Regions from separate parts of the Priestia sp. SB1 genome, predicted to be linked through region 1. Evidence: riboswitches for the same ligand, from Rfam matches in the RefSeq annotation. Region 1 holds a riboswitch; each other region holds the start of a gene.
The links. Region 1 has a riboswitch for cobalamin ahead of WKH56_RS15380 ((2Fe-2S) ferredoxin domain-containing protein). Riboswitches for the same ligand answer to the same signal wherever they lie in the genome.
Positions count from the first base shown of each region.

Region 1 (4,994 bases):
GACCTGAATGGGCGTTTCGTCCAACCGTTTTAGCCCCTAAAAATAAGTCAAACGCACCTTTTCTGTAGACAATGCCGATATCTTCTTGAACAGCACCGTAGCAGGCCATACCGCATCCATTAATACCAAGCTTCAGCTCTTTTGGCATGTCCATTCCACCGAGACGCTTTTGTAATTGTTCCGTATGCGGGATGGCGTCACTTTTTTCTCCATCACAAAAATCACACGCTTTAATTGTAAACACGTCTCCGACTGGAGATAGTAAAAAGGAAGCTGATTGGAGCTTTTTAATAATCACATCTGGCTGAGCCGTTGGAATTTGCAGTTTGATTTGATGGTCAGGCGTATACTCCATCGTACCTTTTTCACCAACAACTTCTGCTAGTGTTGTCATTTGAACGGGCGTAAACTTCTTATTCGCAAGCCCTGGACTAACTGCCACTTCAAAAATAGACTCAATTGGCTGGTGTACGACCGGTGAAGTAGTTTCACCTAAAATTGCTTGAAGCGCTTCTTCTGCCAGAGCTCGTGAAGCTGCTTTTTCTTCTTTTGTATTCTGAACATCTTCAATAGCTGAAGCCGTTTGCTTTACAGTCTCCTCTTGATCAAGAGCCCATGGTTCTGCTTCTTTTCGAAGTCGCTGATGCGGTCTTAGCGGCTGCTCTGTTTGGTTGAGGGTATATTTCCGCTGATACCCGCGCGGTGTAATCATTAAGTCATCGTAAAAGAACGTAGATGAATTTCCGACAACAACGGTAGTCAGCATGCCTATTTCATGATTTAACATGTCTTTTAAATTGGTCATTACCACTTCTTCACGGTCACGATAAGCGCTTTTCACAAGACCAACAGGCGTATCGGGGGAACGGTATTTTAATAAAATCCTTTGCGCTTCCACAATTTGTCTTGTGCGTCTTCCGCTTTTCGGATTATAAAAAGCTACTACAAAATCTGCTTGTGCAGCTGCTTCGATTCGTTTTTCGATTAACTCCCAAGGCGTAAGGTGGTCACTTAAACTAATCGTACAGGCATCATGCATCACGGGCGCCCCAAGGAGGGATGCGCATGAATTAATAGCCGAAATGCCAGGAATCACTTCCAGCTCTACGCCCGTTTCTTTTTTCCATCCTTTTTCAATCAACACTTCATACACAAGGCCGGCCATTCCGTATACTCCTGCATCTCCGCTTGAAATGACCGCCACGGTTTTTCCCGCTTCAGCTTGCTTTACGGCTTCTTGTGCACGGCTTACTTCTTCGGTCATTCCTGTACTAATAATTTGCTGATTCGTTAATAGTCCTTGAATTAATTCCACATAGGTTTTATAACCAATGATCATATCACTTTCTTGAATGGCTTCTCTTGCTCGCTGTGTAATATGTTCAAAGCTTCCTGGACCGAATCCAATAACTAACAGTTTACCTTTCATGCTAGCTCCTCCTTTATGCGTTACTTTTTACTTTGTCAATTCCTTCTATGGAGTCACTCTTTTCCGGAGAAACAAAACCGTTTTGATCATATTCATAAATAAGTGATTCCTTTATACTGCAGCCTCCTGCTAAATGTTCTTCAACAATTCGATGAGCTACGTTTTCAGTGACCTGCTTGTACCAATCTCCTGAAGGGTACACGATAGCTACAGGAGCATCTTTGCATCTTCCGTTACAGCGCGTACGGGTTGTGTGAACCGCTTCATCTAGATTCAGTTCAGTCACTTTATTTCGAATAGCTTGCGTGGCTTCTTCTCCACCTTTTCTCATACAGCTGCTTCCATTACAAATCAATACGTGATGCTTTGTTGCATTCAAGTTCCAAGTCGTCACACTCATTCGCTCCTTTACTAAAAAAACGCCTCTATCAATGATAGAGGCGCAGAAAATTCAAACTAAGTTTTTGCACTTCCACCTATATCCCGTAGGGTAAGCTTCGCATTAGAAAAAGGCTGGTTTCCTGACTTCGATTCATTACTTGATTGCGCCTTCCCGAATACAGTGGCATATGCAATCAGCTCCTCTTCACAGTGGCGGGTACCGCGCTGGCTTCACACCAGACTTCCCATTTAACGCAATGTGAACATTGCGCACCTTTTTTGCACGATATGTAGTTTTGTGCTACGAGAAAAACCCGCTTCGCTAATATGCGAGCGGGTAAAACGTCAGAATAAAAGTGTACACAAATGCCACTTTAAGCCAACGTTTCCCTTCCCGCTCCCCGGAGAAATAGAAACTTCACAATAAAGACAGGTCTCCTGACTTGTGTATCATTCTACTTGAGAACCTTCCCGTGATTTTTCCACAGTGGTTATACTCGTTCGTCCACACTTACAGTTGCGGGGGCAGTACTGGTCTTTCACCAGTTTCCCTATTAAGCCTTCTTGGCATCTTTACTGTTGCTGTTTGATATATATGAACCTTTTAAACTATCAGAATAATAGAAGTAACTACCATATCATAGCGTACATTTTTTTTTATTTCAACTCTATTCTTTTCGTAAGATACAAGAAGCTATAAAAAAACAAGAGCATAAAGTCAGCTCTTGTTTTTTCATTATATAGCTACTAATGTTAAATGAGGATCATTATAATACACGACTTCTGAAAGAACTTTACAGCCATTTGTTTTGGCAAAAGCTTCTCTCGCCTGCGTTTCAGTTTCAAATTCAAACATTTTCATTTCTTTTCCAGCATATACCGTCAGTACCCACATGAAAAGATTCGCCTCCGATTATTGTAGTGATCGCTATATCCACATTATGACGAAACCATATCCTTTTGAAAACCCATTCTACAAAACTTGTCACAAGAAACTTTTAAAAATTTAAAAACATTTTAACTTCTGTAAATGAACAAAATGTACAAAAGGTTTAAGCCGTATTATACCTCTTTAAAAAAGGTGCTTTTTTTACCAACTGTTGCTTCACCAGTAAAAAATATATAGTATTTATTAAAAAAAGAATCCGGACAGCCGGCTTCTTTTTTAGGAAAGGAAAGTACAGACATCATAGTCCCTTCCTGCTCTTTGTTTTGCATAAAAATACACTAATTAAATATTCCTTTCTTAAAGCAGAACCATGTTCGATTGGATATAGTGGTAAAGAAGCTTGTACGTATGGTTTAATGAATCTTGATGCGTTCTCTCAAACGCATGAGAAGAATCAATTCCTGGACCAATTAAGCCGTGTACGATGTCATGCCCGGCACGAATAGCAGCAGAAGCATCTGATCCGTAAAACGGATAAATATCTAATTTGTACTGAATATCGTGCTCCTTGGCTAGCTCCACCAAATGCTTTCTCAAACCGTAATGATATGGGCCGCTTGAATCTTTTACACAAATAGACACGGTGTATTCATCAGTAGATTGTCCATCTCCCATGGCACCCATATCAACCGCTAAGTATTCTACCGTTTGAGGCGTAATATTCGAATTTCCTCCGTATCCAATTTCTTCATTATTTGAAATAAGAAAGTGCGTAGTGTATGGCAGTTCGATCTGCTCTTCTTGAATTGTTTTCATGAGCTGAAGCAATAAAGCTACGCTTGCTTTATCATCGAGATGACGAGATTTAATAAAACCGCTTTTTGTTATTTCTACACGAGGATCAAACGAAACAAAGTCGCCGACTTCAATTCCAAGACTGCGAACATCTTCTGCGCTATGTACTTTTTCATCCAATCGAATTTCTATATTATCTTGATTTCGCTCAGCTTTACCTGCATCTTTATACACATGAACAGATGTTTGATGCATAAGGATGGTCCCTGTAAATACTTCTCCTGCTGACGTTTCGATTTCACAATATTCTCCTTCAATGGAATTGTAGCGGAACCCTCCAATCAAGTCGATTTTCAGACGTCCACTCGGTTTGATTTCTTTTACCATAGCACCTAATGTATCGACATGAGCCGTCAGCATGCGGTGATGATCCGTATCTTTACCGGGAATAGTAGCGACTAAGCCTCCTTTTCGATTGCGATACGTTTGAATATTTAGCTCTTTTACATAGTCTTCGACAAATGAAATCACCTTTTCTGTATTTCCAGAAGGACTGGGAATCGAAACAAGCTTTTTAATTAACTGAACAGTTTCCGTCATTATGACACTTCCTTTGTCTCTCATTTCTTTTATTTTACCATATGTTTCAAAAAAGATAACAGGCAGCTCCAAACAAAAAAGCCAGGCAGCTGCCCGGCTTTTTTATTTTAAGCTATGTTTGATTTCTTTAATTCATTTGTGTAATTTAATGATTTTTGCTTATCAAACTCGCCTTCTGACTTGGACATTACAATTGCAGCTAAAGCATTTCCTACTACGTTAACTGTGGTACGCATCATATCAAGAATGCGGTCAATTCCTGCAATAAATGCCATGCCTTCAAGAGGGAAGCCCATAGATTCAAGCGTAGCAAGTACAACTACAAACGATGCCCCTGGTACACCAGCCATCCCTTTTGAGGTTAACATTAGCACAAGAAGGAGCTGAATTTGATCCATAATGGAAAGGTCAATGCCGTACATTTGAGCAATAAACAGCGATGCCAGCGCCTGATAAATGGTTGAACCATCTAAATTAAACGTGTAGCCTGTTGGAATAACAAACGATGTAACCGATTTAGAACAACCGAAGTCTTCCATCTTTTTGATAAGAGATGGTAAAACGGCTTCTGAACTTGCTGTTGTAAAAGCAAGAAGCAGCTCGTCTTTTAACACTTTTATGAGCGTAAACATGCTTGTTCCAGCCATTTTAGCAATAATTCCAAGAACCACAAGCACAAAGAAAATCATGGTGAAGTAAACGGCGAACACTAATTTCCCTAATGGAATAAGTGATCCGACACCAAACTTTATAATATTAACACCAATAAGTGCAAATACACCTACTGGAGCAAATTTCATCACCAAATTAGTTACCCAAAACATTGCATCCAAGACGCCTTCAAAAAAGGCTAAAACAGGTTTTCCTCTCTGTCCAATCGAAGCTACGCCTACACCAAAC
Region 1 is NZ_JBBJSS010000004.1:54,051-59,044, reverse strand. Features, by position in the region: gene cobJ (precorrin-3B C(17)-methyltransferase) at 1-1,429, opposite strand, end outside; gene WKH56_RS15380 ((2Fe-2S) ferredoxin domain-containing protein) at 1,443-1,823, opposite strand; cobalamin riboswitch at 1,924-2,103, opposite strand; cobalamin riboswitch at 2,222-2,400, opposite strand; gene WKH56_RS15375 (hypothetical protein) at 2,547-2,705, opposite strand; gene WKH56_RS15370 (hypothetical protein) at 2,873-3,028, opposite strand; gene WKH56_RS15365 (M42 family metallopeptidase) at 3,057-4,094, opposite strand; gene WKH56_RS15360 (cation:dicarboxylate symporter family transporter) at 4,202-4,994, opposite strand, start outside.

Region 2 (4,994 bases), on a different contig from region 1:
AATGTATTTTTTAGAAGAAATTGACCCAATCTCTTCATCCGAATTGCAGAAAAACACAATTTTTTTATCGAGCGATAAGCCAAGCTCTTGAATCGCTTTAATCGCCCATATAGATTGCACAATGCCGCCTTTCATGTCTAAAATTCCCGGACCGTACAGCTTGTTTCCCTCTGTTCTTAGACTTAGCCTTCCCTTTTCCCATACCGTGTCAAAGTGACCGATAATTAAAAGCTGCTTTTCTCCTTCTCCAATCGTAAATTTCAAATGGTTTCCTACTTCTTTTTCTTCTATAATTTCGTAGCCTACTCCTAAACGCTTTTGAAACAGCTCCGTTAAATACATTCCACACTGATCTACTAACTCTTTACTGTAGGACGGTGATTCTTTTTTCACAAATCCAACTAAATCTTCAAGCATCTCTTGTTCGTGTTCTTTTAAATAACTAAATACACTTTGTTCTACCATTACCTGACTCAAATCAATTCCTCCTCCAAACAACCCCTGCTGCTTGCATTAAATGCTTTTATTTATCGTACGTATAACTATGTTCTACGTTTCACATAACGACCTTAAATTATCCTTAATTATAATGGTTTTCAGACAATTTTCCATCCTTTAAATATAGATAATACTTTAACTTATTCATAACCGACCGAAAATAGCCATAAACTTCAACAAATTCATACAAAAAAGCTTCAATCTTCAACAGATTAAAGCTTTCGTTTGACTAATTGACATTTATTTTAATATTTTTCCCTTTTGACTTCACACTTACAAAAACAAACATAGACACTAAAAAAACAAACAAAATAACGCCAACCATTTCAAAGTTTACTTCGGCCCATGGATTAAAGAAAGTGAATGCTAAGTAGAAGGACACCCCGTATGCGAGGATAACAATAACCCAGCCCATCAAGCGGGAAGCAGATCGCCCAAACTTACTCGATTCATTCACCATTTTATGTACAATCAGTGAATCGATTGTATCTGTCAGCATCATACCAAACATAAATACTAGTCCTAATAAAAGCGGCGTATACTTGCCTGCGTTCCCTACAGCTAGAGACCACACGGCCGTTTGACTGACCGTTTCGGCTGCTAAAGCGAACAATGCTCCTACAAGAATAATTAAAAAAGGATTCGTTGTTCCTTTTGCGATTTTCGGAATAAACTTCCCTTTTAACCCGCTCAGCTCAAACTCTTCCTCTTTATTTTTGGTTCGAAGCAAATGATATGTGTTTAATGTCCCGATTAGAAAGAGGGAGATAATGGATACCCAGGATGCAAAATGATCGAAATACGATGGAAACGTAAAATTCTTCATCACCACGCCAAGCACCCCGGCCGTGACGGCCACCATTCCTCCGTGACCTAGTGAAAACAGCGTGCCGACCCACGGGGCAAAACGGCTCCCCATTCGCCAATTATATCGGGTCTGGCCATCAATAAAAGCTAAGTGATCTGCATCCAATCCGTGCCTGATTCCTAATAAAAAGACAAGTAAAAAAACTGATAAACCTTCCATTTCCTACACTCCTTTTTTTAAAATAAAACGTAAAAAAGCCTCAATTCTATAGAAATTGAGGATGTGTCGGCATATGAAAATAAACAGCAATTGCTCACTGCGTACCTTGATACACCGCCTCTTTCCTAGAAGAGTCAAGTGTACAGAATAGGTAGGTCTCCTGGCTTGAGATCATCATTTTCTACCGCCTTCCCCGTTTTGAGTGACGATAAGATAGAAAACTCCCTGCTTACAGTGGCTGGACCGCTCGAGATTTGCACTCGATTCCCTGTTACCTCTTACGCTATGTAAGAGCACCTAAACTGTGCGAATAATTCATTTTCTTCCTCATTATACTAGTACCGCTTACAAATGAATAGAGAAAATTCAAATAAAAAATCCCTGCTAAGCTTTACATGCTTAGCAGGGATTTTTAAAGCAATTAAATTACTTCTACCGTTACGTCTACGTTACCGCTGATTGCTTTTGAATACGGGCAGTATGAGTGAGCTAGGTCTACATATTTTTTCGCTGTTTCTAAATCTAAGCCTTCGATATGAGCTTCAAGCGCTACAGCAATTTTTACTCCTTGATCAGCTTTATCTGGAAGCAGCTGAACAGTAGCTTTTACTTCACTGCTTTTGATTTCTACGTTATGTTTTTTCAACATAAATTCTAACGCACTGTTGAAACAAGCACTGTATCCAGCTGCAAATAGCTGCTCTGGGTTTGTTGCTGTTGTTGCTTCTCCACCAAGCGCTGGAGGTGTTGCAACGTCTAGATTAAAGATATTATCTAAAGAATGAACTTCTCCTGTTCTTCCACCTGTGTTAACGACTGTCGTTTCATATAAAGCTTTCATGTATAAATCTCTCCTCTTTTTTAGTAATTTTATTAAAATTTTTTATTTATCGTTTCTGTAATTTAATTGTACACAATTTAATTTTAAAAAACAAGTGTTAAATACATTAAAAATTTTCCAATAAAAAAAAGCCGCGTATATGCGACTTTTTCTTAATAATATTGAGACTGTTCGTCATAAGCTGATTTTCGAAAAATAGACAAGTTAGTAATAGCCCTCATCAGTTTCGTATTAAAAATAACATAATGAATAAACAGCGCCAGCACGCAGCCTAAAACGGCTCCTGTTAACACATCGAATGGATAGTGAACGCCAACCCATACGCGTGAAAATGCAATGAGTGCACCCATGACAACCCACATGCGCCCTGAACGTTTGAAATGCAGCCAAATGGTAAAAGTGATAACTAATGCAGACGTAGCATGATCGCTTGGAAATGAAGAATTCGCGGCGTGATCAATAAGCTGATTCACGTGGTGAGAGATAAACGGACGATCTCGATAAGCAAATAAACTAATCACTTTATTGATAATGACTCCTGTGGCACAAGCACATAAAGCTTGAAATGCTACAACACGGCTGCCGTTTTTATTAATAAGTAAAAACAAGCCGAGTAAAACAATAAGTACATACTGGGCATAATCTGCAAAGAATACCATCAGCGAATCTACAAACTTCACATGCGAGGCGTACTGATTCACCGCATGGAAAATGGTATAGTCTACTGAATTAATAGCTGATAACATAATCGAAATCCTTTCTTATTTTTAAATGTCATTAGCTATCTTATCAGTTTCTGAAGAAAATGAACATTATTTCTCGGGCTATTATTGATATATTTAGTAAATAACCATTGATTTCCTTATCATTTATACACCCCGAATCTCTCCGTGCTATAATGTACGCAACTATACATAGACACAAGGGGGAATTTTTTTGAGTAAAGGCAGAATTTTAATTGTAGAAGATGAGCGCAAAATTGCTCGTTTAATTCAGCTCGAACTTGAACACGAAGGGTACGAAACGGGCATGGCTTATACAGGGACAGAAGGATTGGCAGAGTTTCAAGAACACAATTGGGATTTGCTGCTTTTAGATGTGATGCTTCCTGAACTGAGCGGACTCGAAGTACTTCGTCGCATTCGAGCAAACGATGATCAGACGCCCGTTATCTTATTAACCGCTCGAGACGCCCTTCCTGATAAGGTAAGCGGACTAGATTTAGGAGCGAACGATTACATTACAAAGCCTTTTCAAATTGAGGAGCTTTTTGCACGTATCCGCGTCTGGCTTCGCCATCCTACATCAGCATCTCCTGCTGAAAAAGAACCAGATACTCTGCAGCTAGGAACTCTAGTTGTGAATGAAAAAACGCGAGAAGTCACGCGTGAAAATGAAGCTATTGAGCTGACTCCTAAAGAATATGATTTGCTTGTCTATATGCTTCAAAACAACAATCAAGTGCTGAGCTTTGAACAGCTTCTTACAAACGTATGGGGATTCGATTACTACGGAGACACGAATATTGTATACGTATACATTCGTTATTTGCGCAAAAAAATTGATGCTCCATTTTCAACACCCTACATTCAAACAGTGCGGGGCGTTGGCTATATGCTTAAGGAGTAGCTCATGAAACTGCAAACAAAGATTATCCTTACATCAACTGTGCTGCTTTTTATTCTGCTAGTGATTGCGAACAGCTCGATTTACTTCATTTTCAAGAAAACCATGGAAGACAATGCAATTGAACGTTTGCAAGCAGAAACAAGCAACGTAACAAATGGGCTAAAACAAACAAGTTCGACGGTTAAACAAGCCAATTTGCTTCGTGCCTATTTACCTCCTAACGGAATGATTCGTATTTTACCTAAATCAGGGAGTCCTTTAGTTGTATCGGTTACTGATCAAACGAAAGAGCTTCAGGACCTGCCTTATTCTTATTATTCAAATGAACAAACAACCATCAAAGAAGACGACGGCCACCTATACGCAATTTCGCATACTCCCGTCATTTGGACGGACGGCGAAGTTGTTTCTTTGGAAGTCACAGAACAGCTGGCAGATGTGGAACAATCTCTGCAGACATTAAAATTTATCTTGCTCATTGCCTCTCTTGTTATATTAATTCCGACCATATTTGCCGGACGGCTTTTAAGTAAAATTATTTTGCGGCCTATCAAATCTCTTATTCATACTATGGAAGAAATTCAAGTGTCTCGCACATTTAAAAAAATTGACCTCTCTTCTTCTTCTAAAGATGAGTTAGATCAAATGGCCAATACCTTTAATAATATGATGGATTTATTAGAGGAAAACTATAAAAAGCAAGAGCAGTTCGTATCGGATGCTTCTCATGAATTAAAAACACCACTTACCGTGGTAGAAAGCTATGCCAATATGCTAAAACGATGGGGGATGAAGCGTCCAGATATTTTAGAAGAAGCCATCGAAGCCATTCACTCTGAGTCTTTACGCATGAAACAGCTTACGTCTCAAATGCTGGTGCTTGCGAAAGATGAGTCGCAGTGGGAGCTTCACATGGAACACGTAGATGCGGCGGCCGTCTGTAACCAAACAATCAAGCATCTAGAACAAGCTTTTGAACGAACCATTTATTTAAATATA
Region 2 is NZ_JBBJSS010000011.1:91,531-96,524, forward strand. Features, by position in the region: gene WKH56_RS30955 (M20 family metallopeptidase) at 1-498, opposite strand, end outside; gene WKH56_RS30960 (HoxN/HupN/NixA family nickel/cobalt transporter) at 728-1,525, opposite strand; cobalamin riboswitch at 1,659-1,841, opposite strand; gene WKH56_RS30965 (organic hydroperoxide resistance protein) at 1,947-2,366, opposite strand; gene WKH56_RS30970 (undecaprenyl-diphosphatase) at 2,519-3,112, opposite strand; gene WKH56_RS30975 (response regulator transcription factor) at 3,303-3,995, shown strand; gene WKH56_RS30980 (HAMP domain-containing sensor histidine kinase) at 3,999-4,994, shown strand, end outside.
Region 2: linked by a shared signal. The riboswitch ahead of WKH56_RS30960 (HoxN/HupN/NixA family nickel/cobalt transporter) and the one ahead of WKH56_RS15380 ((2Fe-2S) ferredoxin domain-containing protein) in region 1 are both predicted to bind cobalamin.

Region 3 (4,994 bases), on a different contig from region 1:
TTCGCCGCTTGACGTTCTGTTTGATGAAGCTGGATACGTTTTTGCATTTCACTATCTGTTTGCCGGCTTGTGGCAATATAAACAGCGCGCTTTGTACAAAAAGTTTGAACCATATTCTCCGCTGCACGTGATTTGCCGCTTCGAACCCCTCCGCTAATAAAGATGATCATATTTCATCGAGTCCTTGTTTGATTACGTTAAGTAAATAGTCATTTTCTTCTTTCGTTTTCACAGCCAAACGGATATAGCGTCCATTTAAAAATGGGAAGTTTTCGGTATGCCGAGCTACCACACCGCGGCTTGCTAAATAGATAAGCCAATCGCGCGTTTTAATAGAAGACGGAACGCTGCAAAGATAATAGTTTGTTTGAGACGGAGAAACCAAAAGCCCCCATTCTTCTAATTGACTCAAGATCCGTTTTCGTTCTTGTTTAATATAATGTACGGTTTTTTTCACAAAATCTTTTTCATCTACACATATCATCCCTACTTGCTGCGACAATCCGTTTACACTCCAAGGAGGTTGTTTTTTAGACATCTTGCTAATGATTTTTTCATTTGCCAAAATATAGCCAAGGCGAAGCCCCGCAATATTAAACATCTTTGTCATCGAACGCACAACAATGAGATGTTCATAGTTTAGAATAAGAGAATCAAATGAAGGCTGATGTTCGACAAAATCAATAAATGCTTCATCAATTATTAAGTATGTACCATGATGAGCAGCAGCTTTTACTACTTTCATCCATTCCTCGTGACTATACATAACGCCCGTTGGATTATTTGGGTGACAAATCCATAGTACTTTTATATCCGGAAGAATACTCATAATCAACTCTATATCCCAGCTCCAGCCATTTTCTTCAGCTAAAGGAACGTATGTCACTTCACATCCATACGCTTTACTTGCCTGTTCGTATTCGACAAACGTCGGCTGTACAATCCCCGCTTTCTCTCCTGAAAATAAAGAAGCAATAAGGAAAAACGCTTCAGCGGCTCCATTTGTGGGCAGCACTTGAGCAGCGGAAACATGATGATGAGCTGCAAGTTTATTTTTTAGTTCTGTTACTTCAGGATCAGGGTAACTAAACGCAGCTTCCTTGAATTCGTTCCACTTTTCGTGAAGAACAAGGGGAGCCCCTAAAGGATTTGTGTTTACGCTAAAGTCTTTTAGATGCGACAAATTCTCGGCCCCTATTGCTTTTAAAAAGACATTGGGGTTAGCTCCATGTGTAGGTAATAGCACTAATAACTCCTCCTAACAAAAGATAGAATAACCACGTAGCATAGACCGTCCTTTTCATAATGAAAACAGCTTGTTCAATATGACCGGCTTGCAGGGGAATGAGTGGTTCGCCCATTTTTGCACGATTAGATTCTATGCCTTTATATGTATTAAGCCCGCCGAGTTGAATACCTAAAAGGGCAGCCACTGCACTTTCCCCGTATCCGCTATTTGGACTTGGATGCTTCTTAGCATCGCGCTTAATCAAACTCGTTACATGCCAAAGAGAATATTGGCTTTTTGCTACATTAACAGCGGTCATCACCACTGCAGTTAACCGACTTGGAATATAGTTTAATACGTCATCGGTTTTTGCACTAAAATAGCCGAACAGAAAGTAGCGGTCATTTTTATACCCAACCATTGAATCGCATGTGTTAATAGCTCGGTAAAAAAAGGCTAGGGCTCCTCCTCCTATAAATGCATAAAAAAGCGGAGCTGTAATACCATCACTTGTATTTTCAGCCACGGTCTCTACCGTCGCTCTGGCAATTTCTCCTTCTGATAAACGATCCGTATCTCGTCCCACAATCATGCTTACTTCATATCTAGCTTTCTCCATATCTCCTAGCTGAAGCGGCTTTTGCACCTTATAAGCAGCTTCGCTTAAGGAACGAGTGGATATAGTAGTCGCAATCATTACCCCCTCTACTAAAACACCTAGTATAAAATGAACTCCGTACAAAGCATGAAGGAATAAAAAAGGAATAACTCCTGCGAGCACCACCATACTTATCACAAGAAGCAATCCTTTGAATCGTTTTCCTGCGCCTTTATTTAATCTGGAATCCATCCAATAAATCCACTTGCCAAACCAGCGAACGGGATGCGGCCAATTTTCTGGGTCGCCTATGATTCGGTCAATGAGTAGAGCAATCGTCATGGCTGTCAGGTGTGCAATCATCGCTTGTGCAATACTCATTTCTTCACCTCTTTTCCTTAAGTGCCTGCTCTAAGCTTATTTTTACCAGCTTGGCTACCGCTTGACCTAAAGCGGTCATAGAGCCTGCATATTCATATAATGGTCCTTGCTGAGACGCTGCAACTGAGATACTGTCCGTAGATGTTCCCGTAGCAATCGTCTTTGTAGCTGGATCTATGACACCCAGCTGTGACAGCGTTTTTGTTTTGGCTTCTGTAGCGGCAATAAAAAGCTGTAAAAACGCTGCATCCGTAAGCGTGCCTTCCACGAAAAAAAACATATTAATTGTACCGGGAGAGGAATAAAATGGAACAGCTTCGTCAGCTGTAATATCTACTGCGTTTCCTACTCCAGCCGTTATCACGGAAGCTACTCTTACTCCGTAGCCTTCGTAACAGTAAACCGCTCTTTCTTTTAACCAAACCGCTGTCATCAACCCTACGATTTGCTCATGGCGCACATTTTCTTTCATCAAATATTGCTCATACTCTAAAGAAGGAGTATCTGAATAATAGTCTTTATGAACAAATCGATTGTAAAAGGTGTCCGTTTCCATGATGCCTGTTCCTAAAACGCCTGAGCTGTATGTTTTATAAGAAGTCTCGGTTTTCATGATTAAAAGCTCAGGCCGTTCTTCAATTTTAAGATGTGAAAAGGGACCAATCCCCTTTTCAATTCGAACTGGAATATGGTCCCTCTTTTTATTTATTGTACACCTCAGGGTATACTGCTTTTGCTAAGTCCTCTAAGCCATCTACAATACGAGGTCCTAAGCGGTTGATTTTGTTTTGATCAACCTTTTCGATGTTCCCCTCTTTTACAGCAGTCATGCTGCTCCAAGCGGGACGCTTCATAATCTCATTTTTGTCTGCATCATACGTTGCGATAATAACGTCAGGGTTTAACTTAACAACTTGCTCTTCAGAAAACTTAACCCAACCCTTTTCACTAGCCGCTACGTTATCAGCACCGATCATAGTAAGCATTTCGTTCATGAACGTACCTTTTCCTGTTGTATAAATCTCAGGAGCTCCCGATACCTCTATCCATACTTTTTTACGATCTTCTTTTGAAATCGTTTTTGCTTTTTTCTCAATTGAAGCTACTTTTTCTTTCATGTCTTTAATTGTTTGATTAGCTTCTTTTGTTTTACCCGTTAATTTACCAATTTGCGTAATAGAATCATAAACCGTATCAAACGTTGTTGAATCTTTTACAACAAATACCGGAATACCCGCACTTTCAATTTGTTTAAATACTTCATCTGAAACGCCCATACTTGAAGCGTGTGCCAGCACTAAATCAGGATTTAAAGCAATAACTTTTTCTGCATTAACGTTCATATCTCCCACCTGCGCTTTTTTCTTTACGCTTTTAGGATAATCATCGTTGCTTGTGACACCGACTAATTCTTTCTCAAGGCCAAGGGCATATACAATCTCCGTATTACTTGGCATTAATGAAACAATTTTCTTAGGCTGTTTTTTCAACGTAATTTCTTTATCACGCGCGTCTTTTACCTTCACTGGAAATGCAGCTTGTGACGTTTGTTCTGTATCTTGCTTCGTTTTTTTATCACTGTTGCTTTGGCTGCCTGCACCGCATGCAGCAAGTACGATGACTAACAGCGCAATAATGGAATACGAAAGCCATTTTTTCATCTAAATACTCCCCCTATATATTGTTCATTGTGAATACGAAACCTCCACGTTAAAGAAAAAGCAAATGATCATGCAAAAAGCAGCGCTATCCCGTTTTTTCCGCTTTGACTATGTATACTGCTCGGCAGCAGCTTCAAAATAAAAAAGCTTTACTTTCAATTGAAAGCAAAGCAGGTAACGTCAAGATAAGCAGGAAAAGAATCCGTTCACTATACTTGATATGTATGTTCATTACCCTGCTTCACCCTTCCTCGAAGGTTTCACAGCTAACAATAAGGCAGGTCTCCTGACTTACGCACAAAGCGCTTACAGTGGCGGGACCGCGCTGGTTTTTCACCAGACTTCCCTTTTCACTCAATCTTTAAATTGAGACCTTATTGCTTTACGATTATTCACTTGTCCTAGTATACCCCACTCATCGAAAAATGGAAATAGCCATTCTCACAAAAAAAGCTGCGAGAATGCTCTCGCAGCTTAGGGAATTAAAGAGTTGCTAAAAATTCACGGACCGCTTCAGGCGTTTTAGCATTTGCACTGTGCAGGTGCGCAATTTTTTCACCGTTTTTATATACAAGAAGAGAGGGAATACCCATTACATTGTTTTCAGCAGAAAGTTCTTCAAACTCATCCTTGTCAATTTTAAACCATGCTTTATCTGTATTTTCGTCAACGATTTCATCAATAAACATATCCAAACGTTTGCAATCAGGACACCACGTTGTCGTAAAAATCCCAACGCTTAGTGTTTCATTCTTAATTTGTTCGCGAAATTGTTTTTCTTCCGTAAATTGTTTCATTGTGTTACCTCCAGCGTCTATTCGTTCCTTCCTACAACTCTATAGTAAGAAGTCTGACTTCATTATAAACGATTTTTTTATCGTTGTGCTAATGTTTCAGCTTATTTAGACCATAACGGTTTTAGACGTAAAAAAATGCTAGCTTAAAAAAGCTAACATTTCGAAATTGTAGAATGTTGTGTCTATTATCAGCTGAACCACTTAGGCGGCATGTTTCGGTTCCAATAAATTTTCCCTAAATCATAATGCTTTTGAAAATTATCTGCGGCCGCATGATAGTGAAAATTAAACCAGTATCCATCTTTTGGAGGATTTTCACGCCGTACATG
Region 3 is NZ_JBBJSS010000009.1:180,058-185,051, reverse strand. Features, by position in the region: gene WKH56_RS28705 (bifunctional adenosylcobinamide kinase/adenosylcobinamide-phosphate guanylyltransferase) at 1-170, opposite strand, end outside; gene cobD (threonine-phosphate decarboxylase CobD) at 167-1,246, opposite strand; gene cbiB (adenosylcobinamide-phosphate synthase CbiB) at 1,221-2,207, opposite strand; gene WKH56_RS28690 (adenosylcobinamide amidohydrolase) at 2,212-2,820, opposite strand; gene WKH56_RS28685 (ABC transporter substrate-binding protein) at 2,909-3,868, opposite strand; cobalamin riboswitch at 4,128-4,260, opposite strand; gene WKH56_RS28680 (thioredoxin family protein) at 4,351-4,665, opposite strand; gene WKH56_RS28675 (YpjP family protein) at 4,854-4,994, opposite strand, start outside.
Region 3: linked by a shared signal. The riboswitch ahead of WKH56_RS28685 (ABC transporter substrate-binding protein) and the one ahead of WKH56_RS15380 ((2Fe-2S) ferredoxin domain-containing protein) in region 1 are both predicted to bind cobalamin.

Region 4 (4,994 bases), on a different contig from region 1:
ACTTAGATTCATCTAATCCCTGAACAACAATATCAATCATTTTAAATGCAATGAAATAAGCAACCAAAGAATAAAGAGCACTATTTAAATCAAAGACAATGCCAGCGCAGCTTAAAATAAATAGGTTAATAATCATTACAACTTGTCCAACAGAGAAAGGGCTTTTATTACTTATAAGAAGGGCAACAATCTCTGATCCATCAAGCGATCCATTATTTTTTAATACAATGCCTATACCAATCCCCATTATAACTCCGCCAAAAATAGCGGCTAAGAACGGTTCTTTAGTGAGGGGCTCAAGGTGATGAAAGTATGTAGTAAAGAGAGCGGTCAGAGCAATTCCATACAAACTTTGAAACGAAAAAGTTTTTCCGATTTGTTTGTAACCTAAATAAAGAAACGGAAGATTAAGAATTACTAAAGATACTCCTAAAGCAATTGGTGTCAAAGCATCTAGCATTATAGATATTCCGACAACACCACCATCAATAATGTCATTTGGTACTAAAAAAGCTTCTAATCCAAAAGAATAAACTAGGGCTCCAAGTGTAATGAAAAAATAGTTTCTAATAAATTTTAGTAAAACGCCTTTCTTTTTACCCAAATGTTTTGTCATCAAACCAAACTCCTTTCATCAGCTTATTAAAAAAACCTTCTATTAATTGGTTATTTTTAAAGCAGCCAATCCCTGAAATATACTTAGGAAATTTGATTTCCACACAAACTCAAAAGAAAAATATTAGAAATAAAAAGTCACTTGCTAAAATTAGCAAATGACTTTTGTTTTTTTATAAATGTGCTTACTGTGGAAAGATATCAGCAAATACATCTTTTTCTTTCTAAAGCTTTTAGTTTTGTTTAGCGGCAAATTCTTTTAATTCCTCTTCACTTCCACCACAAAGAAACTTTACCCAAGTATTTCCTAAATCCCAAAATGCAACTCGAAAGCCTTCTACACTCTCAAAAACAAGCGCTCTCCATAAAACTTCCTCATTCTCTAAACTAGGATAAAGCTTGTTTGCAAAGCCAAGAAATTTAAATTCATTAGGATTTAAAATTGTATCATCTAATACTTCTCCTGCATCCTGGAATTTTTTAATTGCCTCTTCTTTAGTTAAATTAGTTGTTTTCATAACCATTCTCCTTTTTGTACTTATTTGTCCCTCAAATAATAGCTTATATTTTTCTTTATTGGATAAAAAAATCATCTTTTTTCTATTTACAAAGTAAAGGGTATGTTCTTTTAATTTGTCATTGTATATACACTCATCGAATGAAGATTAGATGGTTTAAATTTAATCAAACGTCATAAATTCAACAATTTACTCTTAATTCGAGATACTTAGTTATAATAAGTACGTTTATTAATTCGACAGGGGGATGTTAATATGGCAATTACTAATTTAAACAAAGACAATTTCACAAGTGAAATAGGCGAGGGAGTAGTTTTAGTAGACTTTTGGGCCCCGTGGTGTGGGCCGTGCAAAATGATTGCACCAATCTTAAATCAACTTGATCAAGACCTTAATGGCAAAGCGCAAATTAAAAAGTTAAACATCGATGAATACGGTGAAATCGCTCAGCAATATGAAATTATGAGTATCCCTACAATGCTTGTCTTCAAAGATGGTAAACCGGTAGACAAAGCTCTTGGCTATCAACCTAAAGAGAATTTAGCTAACTTACTTGAAAAACACATCTAATCTTAAAAGAAAATCATCTAGCCCAACGCTAGCTTGATTTTCTTTTTTCTCCTATTTAATCCCCATTACTCCTTTGTACCTTTTAGAACTTTTTACAAGTTAAAAGACACAGACCATCTATTCCTTTTACTAAAAAAATAGAACAGAATTTATTCGTGCTTTGAAATTCAAGAAATTTTACCCCAAATCAAAAAATGTATCTTAAAATACGAAAAATATGGGTGGCTTTCACCATAGAAAGCCTTAAATGGGAATTCGGTTTGAATCCGAAACTGCCCCTGCAACTGTAACGGCTACGGCCGGAGTCAGATACCAGCCTGTTTTTTTAACACTTTCCAGCTCTCCAGGGTGCGAGAGGAGGAACGAAGTTTAATTCGTTCTTATTCTCGCCCTCTGTAGATGCTGATGGCGAATTTTTTATACCCATAAAAAGTTTGCACAGGGTTCAGTGGGACCTTTTACATATTACATTTGAGGAGGAGATTTAATGTACAACCAACAACTAATCGACAATTTAAATAAAGCAATTGAAAGCCATTTTCCACTAATCGCTAAAGTAGAAGAAGGTATGAACACAGCTCGTATGGGTGTATCGCGTTTAGTAATGTTAGACCGTTATTCTTTAAAAGATACAGCTAAATTAACATTGACGATTGGCGATTTAGTAGTGCTAACAGTTAAAGAAGATCCTAAATGGCCTGTACGCGGAGTGGGTTACGTTAAAGAGATTTTAGACCACAAAGCAGTCATAGAAGTTGAAGAAGAATACAGAGGTGCTATTGAAAATTCTCAAGATGCTGAGAGTGGCTTAGTAACAAGAGATTTTAATTCATTTGAAAAAGTTCTAGAAATCTACTATGAACAAATTGCGAAACGTAATGCACGCGGATTGTCAGAAGTTGAATCCCCTAACGTAAGGGCAGATATCCAAAAAGCATATGAGCAAGAATTAGCTTCATCACGTTTTGTTCCGGCAGGACGAGTTTTATACGGTGCTGGTTCCGGTGCTCAAGTAACATTCTTTAACTGTTATGTAATGCCATTTGTCCCGGATAGTCGTGGCGGTATTGCAGAACACCGCAAACACGTTATGGAAATTATGAGTCGTGGCGGTGGAGTGGGAACTAATGGTTCAGCACTGCGCCCCAAAAATGCTCCTGCTAAAGGAGTAAATGGACGTTCTTCAGGATCTGTATCTTGGTTGGACGACATTGCAAAGCTAACTCATCTTGTAGAGCAAGGTGGTAGCCGCAGAGGTAAAAAAGAGTGTGTGCTTCTGCGTTAACAAACCTCGTGAACTGCTGGGAAACCTCGTTAGAAAAATCTTTGCTACAACGCAGTTGGAAACGACAAACGTGAACGCTTGAAAAAAAGATTTGGAGACAATCAGCATCCAAGCTCCTAAGTCAAAAGATAGGGAGAAGGTTCAACGGCCATCGAAACCACACCATTTGCTTTAAATATGGTGGAAGGGAGTAGACGTAGGGATTAAGCGATCCCGAAGTGCGAGGGTATCTAGAGAAAAGGTACAAGATATGGTCTGTTCTGTGGCGACATAGAAGAGTTAGAGTAGCGCCTAACGAAACGCATAATTCAGGCACAAATGATTATGCACAGTGATTGGCATCCAGATATTGTTGAATTTATCATTTCTAAAATGCAAAACCCGAAAATCCTACGTTTTCTTATTGCCAACTCAAAAGATCCTCAAATTATAGAAGAATCCAAAAAGAAATTAAACTTTACTCCGTTGTCACCGGACGATAAAGAGATGTATGAAGGTATTATTGCTGGAGACTTTAGCGCTTCCGCTAAGAAGAAAGCACAAGAGCTATTAAAAGATGGAGGCACGTATTCTGTACACAATCCTGAATTCTTAACCGGTGCTAATATCTCAGTCAATATTACAAAAGAATTTATGGCAGCTGTAAACAGCAACGGTGATTTTGATTTACGTTTCCCTGACATTGCTAACTATGATGAAGAGGAAATGAAAGTATATAACGAAGAATGGCACAAAGTTGGAGATGTTCGCGAGTGGGAAGCAAGAGGGCACAAAATAAAAACATATCGTTCAATTAAAGCACAAGAGTTGTGGAACTTAATTAACATATGTGCTACTTACTCTGCTGAACCAGGAATTTTCTTCATTGATAACGCTAATGAAATGACGAATGCTGCGGCATATGGTCAAAAAGTGGTTGCTACTAACCCGTGTGGTAAGGTTGTTTGCCTCACGTTAAACATCGCGGAATAAAGCGGGGAGGCTTCTATTTATTTGAATAGGTGCTAATCCGAGTCCGAAGGTAAGTGTAAAAAACTTATCAGGCGCAACGCATAGATAGTGAACCTGATTAATCAGAATATAATCTATCCACGAGGCCGCGACACATTTAGTGAAAAGGTATGCTGAACTGAACTAGAATGGACTAGTTGTAGTAATAATTTGAGGGATTATTATAATGAGGGAAACCTCCAGAACTTGTTGATAAAAAGCAACAGGGATAACATTTGGAACAACCTCTTGCTCCGTGGAGTGTATGTAATCTTGCCGCTGTTAACTTAGCAACAATGGCAAACAAAGAAACTGGAACTGTTGATTACGATCAATTACGAAAAACTGTAGAAATCGGTGTACGTATGCAAGATAATGTCATTGACTCTACACCTTACTTCCTAAAAGAGAACGAAAAACAAGCTTTAGGAGAACGTCGTGTAGGTTTAGGTGTAATGGGATTACACGATTTACTTATTTATTGTCGTGCACGTTATGGTTCAGAAGAAGGAAATGAAATTGTAGATAAAGTTTTTGAAACAATTGCTACAACTGCTTACCGAACTTCTATTGAATTAGCCGATGAAAAAGGTAGTTTTCCATTCTTAATTGGCAAAGACGATGCAGAAACAATGCAATTAAGACAAAACTTTATTAATACTGGGTTTATGAAAAAAATGCCGAAAGATATTCGTCAAGATGTTCTTAAGTACGGCATCCGTAACTCTCACTTACTTACAGTTGCCCCAACAGGCAGTACTGGAACAATGGTTAACGTTAGTACTGGACTTGAGCCATACTTTAGCTTCTCTTACTTCCGTAGTGGACGCCTAGGAAAATTCATTGAAGTTAAAGCTGATATTGTTCAAGAGTATCTAGATAAACACCCTGAAGCAGAAGGTAATCTACCAGAGTTCTTTGTATCCTCATTGGAACTTTCTCCGGAAGAACACGCTGATGTTCAATGTATTATTCAACGTTGGGTTGACTCTTCTATCAGTAAGACTGTAAATGCT
Region 4 is NZ_JBBJSS010000002.1:6,104-11,097, reverse strand. Features, by position in the region: gene WKH56_RS05330 (YitT family protein) at 1-616, opposite strand, end outside; gene WKH56_RS05325 (hypothetical protein) at 849-1,133, opposite strand; gene trxA (thioredoxin) at 1,389-1,703, shown strand; cobalamin riboswitch at 1,906-2,038, shown strand; partial or broken gene WKH56_RS05315 (vitamin B12-dependent ribonucleotide reductase) at 2,191-2,961, shown strand; partial or broken gene WKH56_RS05310 (vitamin B12-dependent ribonucleotide reductase) at 3,292-3,924, shown strand; partial or broken gene WKH56_RS05305 (hypothetical protein) at 4,218-4,994, shown strand, end outside.
Region 4: linked by a shared signal. The riboswitch ahead of WKH56_RS05315 (vitamin B12-dependent ribonucleotide reductase) and the one ahead of WKH56_RS15380 ((2Fe-2S) ferredoxin domain-containing protein) in region 1 are both predicted to bind cobalamin.